4 regions of the Bacillus sp. PK6-026 genome follow, and region 1 is predicted to be linked to each of the others. Evidence: predicted binding sites of a transcription regulator. Region 1 holds the regulator's gene; each other region holds the start of a gene.
What was found. The regulator Rex, encoded in region 1, represses fermentation and respiration genes when NADH is low (regulators of the CRP and FNR family bind a similar motif). The targets are predictions, from matches to a motif close to TTGTGAAATATTTCACAA.

Region 1 (4,216 bases):
TTTTCTTCTTCATAGCTCTTTTTTGCGCCAGGTTTTTCGGAAGCGTTTTTCTGATGCTCTTCCGTCTGTTTTTCTAGTTCTTTCAGTTCAAGCTGCTGCGCTTTTTTTTCTGTGTAATAATCGTAGTCGCCTAAATATTCTTCTGCTTTGTCGCGGGAAAGCTCCAGTACTTTTGTCGCGATCCGGTTGATAAAATAGCGGTCATGGGACACAAATAATATCGTTCCCGGGTAATCGATCAAAGCGTTCTCCAAGACTTCCTTGCTGTCCAGGTCGAGATGGTTTGTCGGCTCATCAAGAATAAGGAAGTTCGCTTTTTGGAGCATCAGCTTGGCGAGGGCAAGCCTTGCTTTTTCGCCGCCGCTTAACGCGTGTACAGGTTTTAATACGTCTTCTCCCGAAAACAGGAAGTTGCCGAGGCAGGTCCGGATATCCTTTTCATTCATTTCCGGATAATCGTCCCAAAGCTCGTCAAGCACGCGTTTTGACGACGTCAATTCAGCCTGTTCCTGGTCATAGTAGCCGATTGAGACATGGGAGCCTGTCGCGATTGTTCCCGATACCGGCTGCAGCTTTTGAATCAATGCTTTTAAAAGGGTTGACTTGCCGATTCCGTTCGGTCCGACCAGTGCAACGCTTTCCCCGCGGGTGATGTGAAAGTTCAATGAACGGAGAAGCGGGGGCTGCTCCTGATAGCTTACTGTCAAGTCTTCCACCCGCAGTACATCGTTTCCGCTTTGCCTTGTAATTTCAAAGCGGAAAGACGCCGACTTTTCATCTCCGAGCGGTTTGTCCATGATCTCCATCCGTTCAAGCTGCTTTCGTCTGCTCTGCGCCCGTTTCGTCGTCGAAGCTCTAGCCAGATTCCGGTCGACGAACTCCTGCAGCTTGGCGATTTCGTCCTGCTGCTTTTCATAAAGCTTTGTTTCCTTTTCCAGCTGTTCGGCTTTTAATTGGAGATAAGAGCTGTAGTTCCCGGTATATTTTTTGCTTTGGGACCGGCTGATCTCGTAAACTTGGGTAACCACTTTGTCAAGAAAGTACCTGTCATGGGAAACGATTAAAATCGCTCCGCTGTAATTTTGCAAATATTGTTCAAGCCATGTCAGGGTATCGATATCCAAGTGGTTTGTCGGTTCGTCCAAAATGAGGAGGTCGGGTTTTGTCAAAAGCATTTTTCCGAGGGCAAGTCTTGTTTTTTGACCTCCGCTTAAGTCCTGGACGCGGACGGAGTCGTCAAATCCCGCAAAGCCGAGCCCGTGCATGACGGATCTGACCTCTGCCTCATATTGGTAGCCGCCTTTGTCCTTGAACTCCTGCTGAAGCCTGTCATACGTCTTCATCAATGATTCAAGCATGTCCGGTCCGGCCTGCGCCATCTTTTCCTCGATCGCGCGCATTTCTTTTTCCATTTTTTTTAGAAAATCAAATACCGACAGCAATTCCTCTTTGAGCGTCAGCTTGGAATCGAGGCCGGAATGCTGGTCAAGGTAGCCCATCGTCAAATCTTTCGGCTTGATGATGTCCCCCTTTTCATATGAAAGTTTTCCTGCGATAATCTTTAGAAGAGTCGATTTTCCGGCGCCGTTGCGTCCGACGATCGCAATCCGGTCCCGAGATCTGACTTCGAGTTTTATATTCGTTAAAATCGTATCGGCTCCAAACGATTTTGAAAGTTGGTTCACTTGTAAAATCATCATGATCTTTCACCTCTTGTCTGCTATTTTAAGTGTAGCCTATCACTGCGCAGTCAGCAAACAATTAAGTGAAGTCTGGAAGATTTTAGCCAAAGAAAAAGACAGAATGAAAAAAATAGTGTATGATCGTTATAAGGAGAGTTCAGAACATGAATGAGTTTACACATTTTAATGAACAAGGCAGAGCCAAGATGGTTGATATAAGCGAAAAGGAAGCTTCAGTACGCACAGCTGCGGCTGTTTCAAGCGTGTCTATGAATCGAACAGTACATGAAAAAATCAAAAACCGGGAAATCGGAAAGGGCGATGTATTGGCGGTGGCGCAAGTGGCCGGAATCATGGCCGCAAAACAGACATCCGCCATCATCCCGATGTGCCATCCGATCGCTCTGAAAGGAGTCGACATCGCCTTTCGCTGGGAGGAGAAAGAACAGAAGAGCATCCTGCATATTCAATCTAAAGTGAAGACCAAAGGGAGCACAGGTGTGGAAATGGAAGCGTTAACTTCGGCCTCCGTATGTGCGCTGACCGTATATGACATGTGCAAAGCGGCGGATAAGGGAATGGTGATAGGACCGACCTTTCTTCTCGAAAAGACAGGTGGGAAAAACGGTGACTATAAAAGGGAAAAAGCTGATGTAGACATGGAGGATTAGTTTATGAACATGGATCATTCAAAAATTCCGCAAGCGACAGCGAAACGGTTGCCATTATATTATCGTTTTTTAAAAAACCTTCATGCATCCGGAAAACAGCGTGTATCTTCCGCTGAGCTGAGCGATGCCGTCAAAGTCGATTCTGCGACCATCCGCAGGGACTTCTCGTACTTCGGCGCGCTCGGAAAAAAAGGATACGGCTACAATGTCAATTATTTGCTGTCCTTTTTCAGAAAGACGCTTGATCAGGATGAAATGACGAACGTAACGCTCATTGGCGTGGGGAATTTGGGGACAGCCTTTCTCCATTACAATTTTATCAAAAATAATAATACAAAAATCGCCATGGCGTTTGACATCAATGAGGAAAAAATCGGAACCGAGGTCGGCGGTGTTCCCGTCTATGATCTGAATAGACTTGAAGAGCATATGACGGATGATATCCCCGTCGCCATTTTGACGGTACCGGCTCAAGCCGCACAGTCGATTACAGACAGGCTGGTGGCGCTTGGCATTAAAGGCATTCTTAATTTCACGCCGGCCCGCTTGAATGTGCCGGAACACATTCGCATTCATCATATAGATTTGGCGGTTGAACTTCAGTCGCTGGTGTATTTCATGAAACATTATTCAATGCAGGAAAAGTAAAACGGAAAACGAAAAATAAAGGAAAGGGGGCAGGCTTTATGCCAATCGGTCCTGGAAGCTTTATTTTAATTGTCGTGGTGGCGCTTTTGATATTCGGCCCGAAAAAACTTCCCGAGCTGGGAAGAGCGGCGGGAAACACGCTGAGGGAGTTTAAGAATGCGACAAAAGGTTTGGCTGACGACGATTCCGATAAAAAGAAAGAAGATCAGTAGGATAGGATGACATTTATGAAGGAAAGAGAAATGTCGCTGATAGAACATATCACAGAACTACGCAGACGGCTTGTGATCACTTTTTTCTTTTTTGTTTTATTTGTTGTGGCAGGCTTTTTATTGGCAAAGCCGCTGATTATCTATCTGCAGCAGACGGATGAAGCAAAGCTGCTGACGCTCAACGCGTTCAAGCTGACCGATCCTTTATTTGTGTACGTGCAGTTCGCGTTCATCATCGGCGCCGTCTTGACTTCGCCGCTTGTTTTATACCAGCTGTGGGCTTTCATTAGCCCGGGGCTGTATGAAAAGGAACGAAAAGTGACGCTCAGCTATATTCCGATATCGATTATTCTTTTTTTAGGCGGCATTGCCTTTTCTTACTTTATTTTATTTCCGTTTGTCGTGGACTTTATGACGAGAGTCTCAGATGATCTGAATGTCAACCAGGTCATCGGAATACACGAATATTTTCAGTTTCTGCTTCAGTTGACGCTTCCTTTTGGCTTATTGTTTCAGATGCCTGTGGTCATCATGTTTATCACAAGGCTCGGCCTCGTGACGCCGATGTTTTTGGCGAAAATCAGAAAATACGCATATTTTGTGTTGTTCGTCATCGCGGCCCTCATTACACCGCCTGAGCTTTTGTCGCATTTAATGGTCTCAGTGCCATTGCTCATTCTTTATGAAATCAGTATCGTGATTTCAAGAATATCCTACAGGCAGGCGCAAAAAACAATGATTCAAGAGGAAAATCAAGCGTTTTTGAACGACCATACTAAATAAGAGCCATTCTTTTTCAGAATGGCTCTTTTCCTTCACAAAAAAGGCTATTGATCTTTTCGTTTCATCTTGCCGGCCAGGGCGAACATTTTAAAGGAAATGCTGATATTATAGGCTGCGAAAAGCATCAGCAGGATCGTGTAAAAAGACCACATGCTTCCGGGCGAGGTTGCCGCCAGATATGTAAACAGCACACCCGTTAATAAATAAATCGCTCCCCAGA
Region 2 (4,216 bases), 1.4 Mb from region 1:
AAGGAGCCTTGAGCTGATGTGCTCAGGCTCTTTTTTGGGACTTTATTCATAAGTTCACAATATTGTTTATATTTAAAAGGTCACTCAGCCTTATTTAACGTTAAAATAAGAACTGCTAAAGGGGTGACGCTCAATGAATATTTCTGTTAGAAAATCAGACACAGATTTGCTCTCAGACGATCTGCATCACTTGCTGGAATCAATCAGTACACGACGAAAAATCAGGCAGGACACATTCCTTTTTCAAGAAGGGATGGATGCGGAGGAACTGTATCTTATTCAGTCGGGACTTGTCCAAATCGGCAAATTGACGTCCGATGGCAAAGAACTGACACTCAGAATGTGCAAAAAAAATGATATTGTCGGGGAGCTTACGCTTTTTACAGAAGATGCGAAATATATGCTGAGCGCAAAGATCCTCTCTGATGGCGAAGTGTTGGTCATCAATAAAGATAAGCTTGAAAAAGAACTCATACAAAACGGTGCACTGACGTTTGAGTTTATGAAATGGATGAGCACGCATTTGCGAAAGATTCAATCGAAAATCCGCGACCTTTTGCTGAATGGTAAAAAAGGCGCGCTCTACTCCACCTTGATCCGTCTCGCAAACAGCTACGGCATCACAAGAAGCGACGGGATTCTCATCAATATTGTGCTGACGAACCAGGATCTGGCGAAATTCTGTGCCGCCGCAAGGGAGAGCATCAACCGCATGCTGAGCGACCTCCGGAAGAACGGTGTCATTTCAATTGAGGACTCGGGAAAAATCGTCATTCATCAGCTCAACTATTTAAAACGCGAAATCGACTGTGAAAACTGCCCGCTCGACATCTGCAATATCGACTGAAAAAACGAAAACAAACAAGGACATGAAGCACAGTGTCCTTGTTTTTTACGTTTGCAGCAGAAAAACGATCAACACGGCCATAAAGAAACAGGCATTCACCAGCTCTGAGATTCCGATTGTCTTAATCGACAGTTTCCTTCCATGTAAAAACCACGCTCTGAAACTGCTCGGCACTACACCAAGCACGGCCCATCCTGCCCCCGCGGCCAGCGAGATGAACGGCAGGAATATGTGGTATCCCCATGAATAAAGTTTAAACCGATTGTTTTTCTTTTCGCGGATCATCGACTTGACATAAAAGGCGCTCCCTGTGAAAAACAAAACGGACTGGATAAAAACAAACAATGCTTCACCATCAAGCTTCCCCGCTCCCATCCAGAAGCTTGCAAGCCCGCCCGCGCTGAAAACAAGGATTGCAGCAATATCATTTAAAAGCGCCCTGTCGTTGTTTCTTTTCGCATAATAAAGATTGATGAGAAAGAGCGGAAACAGCGGCAGCCCGAGAAAAACGAGCCGCGGCTCCAGCCAGACCGAAATAAGCAGGAAAACGATGGCCGGAATGCCGTAGATGAGAACCCATTTTTGATAGTAAACGATATTTTTCTTCTTCACCATCATCGTAGCCGGAAATGCCGCTAGATATAGAAACAGCCATCCGCAGAACAGCGGAATATGCTTTACATCCGCGCCCCCGGCGAACATGCCGAGAACAAACGGGATGACAAGCATCGCCCAGGCGCCGTGCTGCTTCGGTATGAACACTTTCATCACGCATCCTCCCTTCTTTTCTATTACATTATAAAAGTTTCGTCTTTTTTACACAGTGACATTTTGCATACAGGCGTGTGAAATAAATCACTGCGCCCTCCAGCCCGGCGCTTTATACTAAATGCTAATATATAGAAGGAGGATATACCATGGACCGGTTTGACTACTTATTGTTTCTGAAAAATCTTCCTATGTTTCTCGGGGTACCCCTTCCGATCATCAAAAGGCTGCTGAAAAACGGGAAGGTGATCGATATCCAGCCATCTCAGCATTCGCGATCGTTCCTTCATTCGCAATCCGTCTATTTTGTTTTAAAAGGGGAAGTTCATTTTTCTGACAGAAGACTTCCAGAAGAATCCCGAACGATCGCCGAGTGGGAAAAAGGCGATGTTTTCCCTATTGATCAAAAAGGCGAACCTTTCGTATCTCCGTTTATTTCAGTCAACACTGCCGCAGAAACCGCCGTACTTGAAATTCCATTTCATACTTTCAAAAAAATGATGACTTATAACCGCCAATTACAGACGAACTTTCTCATGCTGCTTCAGCAGAATTTGTATTTTTCCTACCAGCTTTTTTTGCGTTACCTCAACTCCTCCGCAGAAGACGACGCGTGAGAAGGGCCTCCCCCTTCTTTCCCTTCCTTTTCTAAATGTGATCTACTTAACTTTTTTTCTTTTTCATTTCCGCTACGATACACATGAATGCAAACGAAAGGACAGATGAAAGATGATACATTGCGATTTCGACAAGTCTCCGTTTATCGTCATTTGGGAGCTGACAAGAGCGTGCGAGCTCAAGTGCCTTCATTGCCGGGCATCGGCTCAAAATAAACGCGATCCGCGGGAGCTCACCCTGAAAGAGGGAAAAGATTTAATTGATCAAATTCATGCGATGGACAATCCCCTCCTCGTGCTGACAGGGGGTGACCCTTTAATGAGAGACGACGTATTCGCCATTATTGAGTATGCCGTCCAAAAAGGGGTTCGCGTCTCCATGACCCCGAGTGCTACGCCGAATGTTACAAGAGAAGCGATTCAATCAGCAAAAGAAATCGGCTTATCCCGATGGGCGTTCAGCTTGGACGGCCCGACCCGAGAGATTCATGATCATTTTCGAGGAACGGACGGTTCCTTTGACCTGACCATGAAGGCCATACGCTACATTCATGAATGCCATCTGCCTCTGCAGATTAATACCGTTATATCCGCTTATAACATCGATTACCTGGATGAAATGGCAAAGCTGATCGAAGAATTGAACTGTGTATTATGGAGTGTATTTTTTCTCGTCCCGACAGGCCGCGCGAAGCGGGAAGATATGATTTCGCCGGTGGACCATGAAAAAGTCTTTCTTTGGCTCAGCCGTTTGGCAAAAGAAGCGCCTTTTGACATCAAAACGACAGCAGCCCAGCACTACCGACGGGTCGTTATTCAACAAAAAATGCGGGAAGCGAAAGACCCCAACATGAAAATCCGCTATGAACACGCATTGCAGAAAGGGAAAATGGATGCGATCGGCGGATTGGGCCGGGCTCCGAAAGGTGTGAACGATGGCAACGGCTTTATGTTTATCTCCCATATCGGCGATGTATATCCAAGCGGACTCCTGCCGTTTAAAGCCGGAAACATCCGCGAACAGCCGCTGGCTGAGATTTATCGCGAATCACCGATCTTTAAGGATTTGCGAAATCCGGACGGATTTAAAGGAAAATGCGGCGTCTGTGAATTCCGCCATGTGTGCGGCGGTTCGCGCTCACGTGCCTATGCTCTGACAGGCGATTATCTGGAAAGCGACCCGAGCTGTATTTATATTCCGAAGGCTTTGCGCTGAAAAATGTGATGTACGTCACATTTTTTTCAGCATACTTGTATTACGGTATAGATGAGAATGATCATCACTATCAAAGGATGTGATCCCTCTGCATAATAAAAAAATTGATTTGAACGATTCCGTATACGAACTTTGCACATTGCATCCTGAACTAAAATCCGTGATGAAGGAAGCCGGGTTTAAAAACATAACGAAGCCCGGCATGCTGGAAACAGCCGGGCGTATCATGACGATTCCGAAAGGCGCGCGAATGATGCAAATCGAATGGCCGCTTGTCTTAGACATATTGAAAGCGCACGGATTTGACCCCGTTTGGAAAGGAGAAAAACAATGAGCGAAATGATTAACAACCGGGAAACGCAGCAAGGTCTGCCAGAGGAAAAAAAGCAGCTTTTGAAAGAAATCATCATCGACCTTCATAAAGGAAAACCGCTTGCCGACGTCAAAAAACGGTTTGAAAAGGCGTTCGGTTCAGTCAATGCTGAAGAAATCGCTCAGCTGGAACAGGCGTTAATGAAGGAAGAAGGCATTACCCCCGAAGAAATTCAAGAGCTTTGTTCCGTTCACGCCGCTGTGTTTAAAGGATCGATTGAAGACATTCACCGAGCTGACGCCGATAAGCAGCCAGGCCATCCCGTTCATACTTTTATGAAAGAAAATAAAGAAATCGACCTCCTTTTGAACTTTAAAATGCAGCTTCATTTGGAACGTTTTGAAAAAGAAGATCACCGCGACAACATTCTCAAGCTGCTCACAGACTTAAACTTG
Region 3 (4,216 bases), 1.4 Mb from region 1:
TTGTGTCGCTGCTGTTTTTTGTTCAGGCCATGTTCGGAGCTTTGCTTGCCCACTATTATATTGAGCCGGACAGCTTTTTTGGGATCGATTGGATCAGGGATATGTTGCCATTCAGCATATCTAAGGGATTTCACCTCCAGCTGGCGATCTTCTGGATTGCGACTTCATGGCTCGGTATGGGCATTTATGCGGCGCCGCTTGTCGGAGGCCGCGAGCCGAAAAGGCAGGGGCTGCTTGTCGATATTCTGTTTTGGGCGCTGATCGTCCTTGTCGGCGGAAGCATGGCCGGCGAATGGCTCGGAGCGAAAGGCCTTTTAGGAAACAACTGGTTCTTATTCGGCCACCAAGGAATGGAATATATTGAACTCGGCCGCTTCTGGCAGGTCATTCTCGCACTCGGCATGCTGATATGGCTGTTTATCGTTTTCAGAGGCATTAAGAGCGGCCTCAAGCGGGAATCTGATAAAGGCGGTTTGATTCATCTGCTGTTTTATTCTTCGATCGCCATTCCGCTGTTTTACGGTGCAGCCTTTTTCTTTAATCCCGGCACAAATATTACAATGTCGGATTTTTGGCGGTGGTGGATTATCCATCTTTGGGTGGAAGGGATTTTTGAAGTCTTTGCCGTCGTGGTCATCGGCTTTTTGCTCGTGCAAATGAACCTGGTTACGAAAAAATCGACCGTCAGAACGCTTTATTTTCAACTGACGATCCTGCTGGGGAGCGGTGTCATCGGGATCGGACATCATTACTATTACAACGGTTCTTCCGAAGTTTGGATCGGCCTCGGTTCCGTCTTCTCATGCCTGGAAGTGATTCCTCTTACCCTGCTTGTATTGGAAGCTTATGAACAATACAAGATGATGAAAGACGGAGGCCATCATTTCCCGTATAAAGCAACGTTCTGGTTCTTGATTTCAACGGCGATCTGGAATCTGGTCGGTGCAGGGGTATTGGGCTTTTTGATCAATCTGCCTGCTGTCAGCTATTTTGAGCACGGCCAGTTCCTGACACCTGCCCACGGGCACGGGGCGATGATGGGCGTGTACGGCATGTTTGCCATTGCTGTCTGGCTGTATACGCTACGCAATATCGCCAAAAAAGAAGCGTGGAATGATAAATGGCTGAAAATAGCCTGCTGGTCGCTGAACATCGGCTTGTTCGGAATGGTGTTTATCAATTTGTTGCCGGTCGGTTTTCTTCAATTGAAAAAAGCGTTTGAAGACGGGTACTGGAGCTCAAGGGCGCCTGAGTTTTTACAGCAGGATACGGTGCAAACGCTGCTGACTTGGAGGGCTGTGCCGGATACGATCTTTTTAGCCGGAATCGTGATTTTGGTCATATTCAGCATCAGAGCATTATTCCATCTCCGCAAACCGACGCATCAGGAAGGAGAAGCGCTTCCAGTTAAAGACATTGCTTCAGATGAATAGATAAACAAAAAGACAGAGGAAGTGAAATCCTCTGTCTTTTTATTTTATTGATTGGCTTCCGCTTCAAGCCGCGGGAACAAAATATTGTTTTCCAGGTGAATGTGCTGAAAAAGATCTGTTTCCAATTCATCAAGCTTTAAGTAAGTCAGTGTATATGTTGTGCATGCCCCTTCAGGAAGGGTATAGTCATTGGTCACTTTTCTCAGTTCCTTCAAGATGCTGCCTGCGGCTTCATGCTCTTGTTCAAGGACATCGATCGCCTGAACCGCTTCTGCCAGGCTGTCCATTGATCGCGTCTCTTCATAGGCCGTCACTTTCGGGAAAATGAGTTCCTCTTCCTGAAAGAGATGGTGTTCCAGTTCAGTTTTCAGCTGATGGAACAATTGATGGACCTGGGCGAGTTCCGGATGATGGATGCCGTGAACCCGGTAGACTTTTGTGACAAAGCCTGATAGTTCAGGAAGCACCTCATACAGGTAAGCATGGTGCGTATGAATCACATGGTCGATCAGCTGTGAATACGGGGCTTCACTCCAGTTCGTCTCTTTTGCATTCAATGCCTTTGTCTCTTGATATAATGTATTGATTTTTGCTAAGATCTCTTCTTCATTTAAATCCTGTTCTTTTATCGCTTCACCGATCGGGCGGTTGCCCCCGCAGCAAAAGTCGATGCGATATTCTTTCAGCAGCCGGCTGGCTCTTGGAAAACGCGTAACAATATCACCTGTTTTTGTGTTTTGATCAAATACTGCTTCCATTTGTAAAACCTCCTGAAGTGTTTTTTATGCTATGGGTTAAATGTAACGGGTTCACCGATGGAAAATCGTGATCTACATCACATTCGGGAAAAATGACAGAAAAAGCAATAAGTCAGAAGAAATCGGGAAATAGCTATAGATAACTTTTCATGTTGGAGGCCTGCAATGGAGCATTTATCCTGGCTTACATTTACGATGCTGATTCTCGCCAGTTACCGGCTAACTCATTTGATTGTTTTTGACAAGATCACGGAGTTTATCCGGAAACCGTTCATGAAGAAAAAGCAGACGGTTGATGAACAAGGGCATGTAGAAACGAAAAAAGTGCCGAAATCAAACTTCGGCTATTTGCTGAATTGCTATTGGTGCGCAGGGATATGGTGCGCTTTGATCATCGCTGTCGGGTATCTGATTGTCCCAAAAACGATATTCCCGTTAATTTTAATTTTATCGGTCGCAGGTGGACAGGCGATTCTTGAAACGTTTGTCGGTGTCGCAACAAAACTTGTCAGCTTTTTCTCTGATTTAAAGAAATAAACCATTCCAAGCGGATGGTTTTATTTTTTTGACAATAAAGTGACACAAACAGCAGAGAGAACATGTCCGCTTTGTGAACTTTTTACAGCGATTTTTTCCCGGTTGCCGCATTTTAGGCAGAGGGAAGACATTATTTTGAAGAAGAATCAGGTTTTAAAATTTCGAATTGAGAGAAAAAGGAAGCACAAAGTCCCCGGTCATACTTTTTTAGCTTTTCATCATTAGCATTCAGACCTCCCATTTCATACGAAAAGAGGAAATAGATAGATTTTCAAAACGAAAAAAACGTGAAATATGGTTGATAGACAATCAATGAATAGTTTTTTTACAATCAGTAACGTGCTACAAGCCAAGAAAGGGGTGAAAATGTCTGCCAGAAAGTGTTTTTGGAAAATAACATCATTGGAGGAAAAAGAATGTCATACATGAAACGTTCCATTTCTGTCTTCATCGCCTGCTTCATGGTAGCAGCACTCGGCATCAGCGGTATCATCGCACCTAAAGCGTCTGCCGCTTCTCAAACACCCGTTGCTGTAAACGGACAGCTCACCTTGAAAGGTACGCAGCTCGTCAATCAAAAAGGAAAAGCGGTTCAGCTGAAAGGAATCAGTTCACACGGGCTGCAGTGGTATGGCGATTATGTCAACAAAGACTCGTTAAAATGGCTGAGAGACGACTGGGGCATCAATGTCTTCCGCGCGGCTATGTATACGGGTGAAGGCGGCTATATTGACAATCCGTCGGTTAAAAACAAAGTGAAGGAAGCCGTCGAAGCGGCAAAAGAACTCGGAATCTATGTGATCATCGACTGGCACATACTGAGCGACGGCAATCCAAACCAAAACAAAGCGAAAGCAAAAGAGTTTTTCAACGAAATGTCAAGGCTTTACGGCAAGACGCCAAACGTCATTTTTGAAATTGCTAACGAGCCGAACGGCGATGTCAACTGGAACCGTGACATTAAACCTTACGCTGAAGACATTTTGTCCGTGATCCGCAAAAATTCTCCGAAAAATATTGTGATCGTTGGGACAGGCACTTGGAGCCAAGATGTCAACGATGCGGCGGACAATCAGCTGAAAGACGGCAATGTCATGTACGCGCTCCATTTTTATGCGGGTACGCACGGTCAGTCTTTGCGGGATAAAGCAGACTATGCACTCAGCAAAGGAGCGCCGATTTTCGTCACAGAATGGGGAACGAGCGATGCTTCCGGAAACGGCGGTGTCTACCTCGACCAATCCAGGGAGTGGCTGAAATATTTAGACAGCAAAAAAATCAGCTGGGTAAACTGGAGCTTGTGCGACAAACAAGAGTCGTCAGCTGCTTTAAACTCCGGCGCCTCTAAAAAGGGAGGATGGTCTCAATCCGACTTATCCTCATCAGGTAAATTCGTCAGGGAAAACATCCGCAGCGGATCAAACGGTTCGTCAGGAGACTCTGGATCGGATTCGAAAGGGTCAGATCAAAAAGACCAGAAAAAGGATC
Region 4 (4,216 bases), 710 kb from region 1:
TTTCATATAGTATGATTGGCACAAATGGTAGAGTAGTGAGAATAAAGAGGCCTAATTGAAAACGAAAAGCCGTCGGAATGACGGCTTCTTTGGCTAAACTCCTTTATATGCGGAACGGTAAATCTCAGCAAGCTCCGAAACGAGCGGCAGCTTCGGATTGGCTGTCGTACACTGATCTTCAAAGGCGCGTTCGGCCATGAGATCCACTTTGCTTTCGAATGCGGCAGCATCCACGCCGTTTTGTTTAATGCTCATCGGAATTTTAAGCTCTTTGGCGAGCGAGATAATCTCCTGGATCAGGCTTTCAACGCCTTCTGCAGTTGTTTTTGCAGGCAGGCCGAGCGTTCTGGCAATCTCCGCGTAGCGCTGATCGGCTATGAAGTGGCTGTATTTAGGAAATGCCGTGAACTTTTTCGGCTTTTCTGCATTATAGCGGATCACGTGCGGCAGAAGGATGGCGTTTGCCCGTCCATGAGCGATGTGAAACTCCGCGCCAAGCTTATGGGCTAAGCTGTGGTTGATGCCAAGGAAGGCATTGGAAAACGCCATTCCGGCAATCGTTGATGCATTATGCACTTTTTCGCGGGCCAGCTCGTCGCTGCCGTTTTTGTATGCTCTAGGCAGGTATTCGAAGATCAGCTGGATGGCCTTCATGGCCAAGCCGTCTGTATAGTCGTTAGCCATGCACGATACGTATGATTCAATTGCGTGAGTTAATACGTCCATTCCTGTGTCAGCCGTAATATGTTTCGGCACGGTCATGACAAATTGCGGGTCAATGATCGCGACGTCCGGCGTTAATTCATAGTCGGCCAGCGGATACTTCGTATTCGTTTCTTTGTCTGTAATGACAGAGAATGACGTGACTTCAGAGCCTGTGCCTGATGTCGTCGGGATCGCGACGAATTTTGCTTTTTCACCCAGTTTCGGGTATTTGACAATGCGCTTGCGGATGTCCAGGAATTTTTGCTTTAATCCAAAGAATTCAGCATCCGGGTGCTCATAGAACAACCACATTCCTTTTGCGGCATCCATTGCAGAACCTCCGCCGAGGGCGATGATGACATCCGGCTGGAATTTGGCCATCATGTCGACGCCGTTCATCACCGTTTCGATTGAAGGATCAGGCTCGACATCAGAAAAAATTTCACAATGAACGTAATCCGGGCGCCTTCTTAAGTAGTGTAGGACGCGGTCTACATATCCGAGTTTCACCATCCCCGGATCAGTCACAATCAACGCTTTTGAGATGTCAGGCATTTTCGCTAAATATTGGGTTGCGTGTTTTTCAAAATAGATTTTTGGAGGAACTTTAAACCACTGCATATTGACATTCCTTTTCGCCACTTTTTTCGTGTTGATTAAATGAACAGCTCCAACGTTTGACGAGACGGAGTTTCCGCCATATGTGCCGCATCCGAGTGTTAAAGAAGGCATATAGGCGTTGTAAATGTCGCCGATCGCCCCTTGTGACGACGGTGCATTGACGATGATCCGCCCGGCTTTCATCCGTAATCCGAATTCTTTAACGGCTTCTTGATCGTTCGTATGAATTACCGCCGAGTGGCCGGTTCCACCGAACGCGAGCATGTCTTCGGCGCGTTTTAATCCCTCTTGAATTCCGCTGACTTTGTAGCACGCTAAAACAGGGCTCAGTTTTTCCCTGGAAAGCGGGTAATCCGGACCTACGCCTTCTAATTCGGCGATGAGGATTTTTGTATCTTGAGGCACTTTGACACCGGCCATTTCAGCGATTTTGAATGCCGGCATGCCGACGATATCAGCGTTTACCGCGCAAGTATTTTCATTGATGACCAATTTCTCGACCTTTAATTTTTCGGTTTCATTTAAGAAATAGCAGTTGTTTCTTGTCATTTCGACTTTGACGTCTGAGTAGATGTCTTTGTCTATGATGACGGCCTGCTCTGATGCGCAAATCATGCCGTTGTCAAATGTTTTGGATAAGATCAGATCATTGACGGCTTGCTTCAGGTTGGCAGACTTCTCGATGTAGCACGGAACGTTTCCAGGTCCGACGCCAAGGGCCGGTTTTCCGGAGCTGTACGCTGATTTCACCATGCCGGCGCCCCCTGTTGCGAGAATCAGGGAAACGTTCGGATGGGTCATTAAGGCTTGAGTTGCATTCAGCGAAGGCGTTTCAATCCATTGGATACAGTTGTCTGGTGCTCCTGCTTTGACGGCTGCGTCCCGAAGGATTCTCGCCGCTTCGCGGCTGCATTTTTGGGCCGATGGATGGAAAGCAAACACGATAGGGTTTCTTGTTTTGATCGCTATCAGGGACTTGAACATTGTAGTGGAAGTAGGGTTGGTCACCGGCGTCACCCCGGCGATGACACCGACAGGCTCCGCGATTTCAATGACTCCGTCGTGTTCGTTTTCATTGATGATGCCCACTGTTTTATCGTATTTGATATGATGGTAGACATACTCTGTGGCAAACATGTTTTTAATGATTTTATCTTCATAAACGCCGCGCTTCGTTTCTTCGACGGCAAGTTTGGCGAGAGGCATGTGCTGATCAAGGCCGGCAAGCGCCATCTGTTTGACGATCTCATCAATCTGCTCCTGATCAAAGCTGCGGAATTCTTCCAATGCCTTTAGGCCTTTTTCGACTAGCTGATCAACCATGGTTGAGGCATTTTGCTTTTGTTTCATTTCCTTTTCTTCGATTGCCATTGTAAACCCTCCAGTGAATGAATAGGAATTTGATTACAACAGGATGTTCAGGGATGAATGATGCGGACATTGTTTGTGAAACATTTCACAAGTGGAGTTAAAAAATTTTATCCCTGAAGCGAATATCTGGTTTATTTTGGTATCAGTCCTCCTTTTCTGTGGCTGAATTTATCATATCACGAATTTGAAGTATGAGTTTGTGAAATGTTGAACAAAGTATGAAATCAACAGAAACTAAGAAAATCCTGTTTAATGGTGCATTTTTCATCTCTTACATAAATAGATTTCCTTTACTTTCCTTTCTAACCCCCGATAATATAAATATATGGAAAACGTGGCTAGTAGGCATCGAAGGAGTTGGTTAAATTGGCAATGACAATACCCGAATCAATACGAAGTTCAGCAACAGTGGGAGAACGGATTTTGTTTCGTACATTGAAAAACTATTTGCCTGATGATTATATTGTGTACTATGAACCTGAAATTCAAGGTGTCTGTCCTGATTTTGTTATTATAGGGCCGGATATGGGCTTGCTTGTGCTTGAAGTAAAGGATTATACGAAAAATTCGTTTTATAGGTTCACAAAAGATGACTGGCAGATTCGAAATGCGAGCGGCGACATGTGCAGTGTGAAGAATCCGTTAAGACAAGCAAGAGAGTATGCTTTTAAAATAGCTGATGTACTCCAAAAGGATAAGAGTTTAATTCAAACGGAGGGTAAGTATCAATTTAAACTGAAATTTCCTTATGGATATGGCGTTGTATTTACCAGATTAAATGAAATTCAATTGTTGGAAAAGCAAGTTTATCAAATAATAGATCCAGAGTTTATCTTGACTCGAGATCAAATTGATCCTGATCATGTAAACTTTTCAGAAGAATTGTTGATAGAAAAGCTGTTTCAAATGTTTCATGTGCAATTTCAAATGAAAACCTCTCTTACATATGAAGACATTAATACTATTCGATATTATCTTTTTCCGGAAGTGCGCATTGGAGCGGAGTTTGAACAATCTGTTCCATACCGTGACCAGCTTCTTTTATCGTTGCGGGACATTAAAACGATGGACTTGCATCAAGAGAATATGGCAAAGCAGATTGGTGATCAACACCGTATAATTCGCGGTGTAGCAGGAAGCGGAAAAACCTTAATTCTCGCAAGTCGTGCAAAGATACTGGCAAAAAACCACCCTGATTGGAAGATATTAATCCTCTGTTACAATATTTCATTAGCATCGAATATTACTCAAATGGTTCGTTCAATGTTTGCAGAACCGGATCATTTATTTGACTTTCAATATACTGAAGAAGGAAAAGCTGTTGAGTCTCGAGTTCCTGAAAGTATCCAAATTCGTAACTTTCACCAGTGGCTTAAGCAAGATCTAAAAATAAAAACGAATGAGTTTATGATTGATCAATATATTGAACAGCTGGAAAAAGGCGAGGCAATATCTCCGAAGTATGATGCCATTCTGATCGATGAAGGTCAGGATTTTGAAGGAAATTGGCTTCATTTGA

Region 2: a site for Rex is predicted at 1,691-1,708, ahead of M1D59_RS10645 (YwiC-like family protein). Genes of this name have one in related genera too.
Region 3: a site for Rex is predicted at 2,257-2,274, ahead of ric (iron-sulfur cluster repair di-iron protein). Genes of this name have one in related genera too.
Region 4: a site for Rex is predicted at 2,771-2,788, ahead of adhE (bifunctional acetaldehyde-CoA/alcohol dehydrogenase). Genes of this name have one in related genera too.

What each region holds. Positions count from the first base shown of each region.
Region 1 is NZ_CP096418.1:640,237-644,452, forward strand. It holds gene M1D59_RS03215 (ABC-F family ATP-binding cassette domain-containing protein) at 1-1,700, opposite strand, end outside; gene moaC (cyclic pyranopterin monophosphate synthase MoaC) at 1,847-2,353, shown strand; gene M1D59_RS03225 (redox-sensing transcriptional repressor Rex) at 2,357-3,001, shown strand; gene M1D59_RS03230 (twin-arginine translocase TatA/TatE family subunit) at 3,040-3,213, shown strand; gene tatC (twin-arginine translocase subunit TatC) at 3,220-3,996, shown strand; gene M1D59_RS03240 (YdiK family protein) at 4,041-4,216, opposite strand, start outside.
Region 2 is NZ_CP096418.1:2,051,024-2,055,239, reverse strand. It holds gene M1D59_RS10650 (Crp/Fnr family transcriptional regulator) at 134-847, shown strand; gene M1D59_RS10645 (YwiC-like family protein) at 893-1,615, opposite strand; gene M1D59_RS10640 (cyclic nucleotide-binding domain-containing protein) at 1,765-2,232, shown strand; gene M1D59_RS10635 (TIGR04053 family radical SAM/SPASM domain-containing protein) at 2,345-3,448, shown strand; gene M1D59_RS10630 (DUF1858 domain-containing protein) at 3,552-3,782, shown strand; gene M1D59_RS10625 (DUF438 domain-containing protein) at 3,779-4,216, shown strand, end outside.
Region 3 is NZ_CP096418.1:2,058,687-2,062,902, forward strand. It holds gene M1D59_RS10670 (nitric-oxide reductase large subunit) at 1-1,433, shown strand, start outside; gene ric (iron-sulfur cluster repair di-iron protein) at 1,478-2,191, opposite strand; gene M1D59_RS10680 (DUF1360 domain-containing protein) at 2,357-2,728, shown strand; gene M1D59_RS10685 (cellulase family glycosylhydrolase) at 3,154-4,216, shown strand, end outside.
Region 4 is NZ_CP096418.1:4,299,239-4,303,454, reverse strand. It holds gene adhE (bifunctional acetaldehyde-CoA/alcohol dehydrogenase) at 94-2,697, opposite strand; gene M1D59_RS21785 (3'-5' exonuclease) at 3,064-4,216, shown strand, end outside.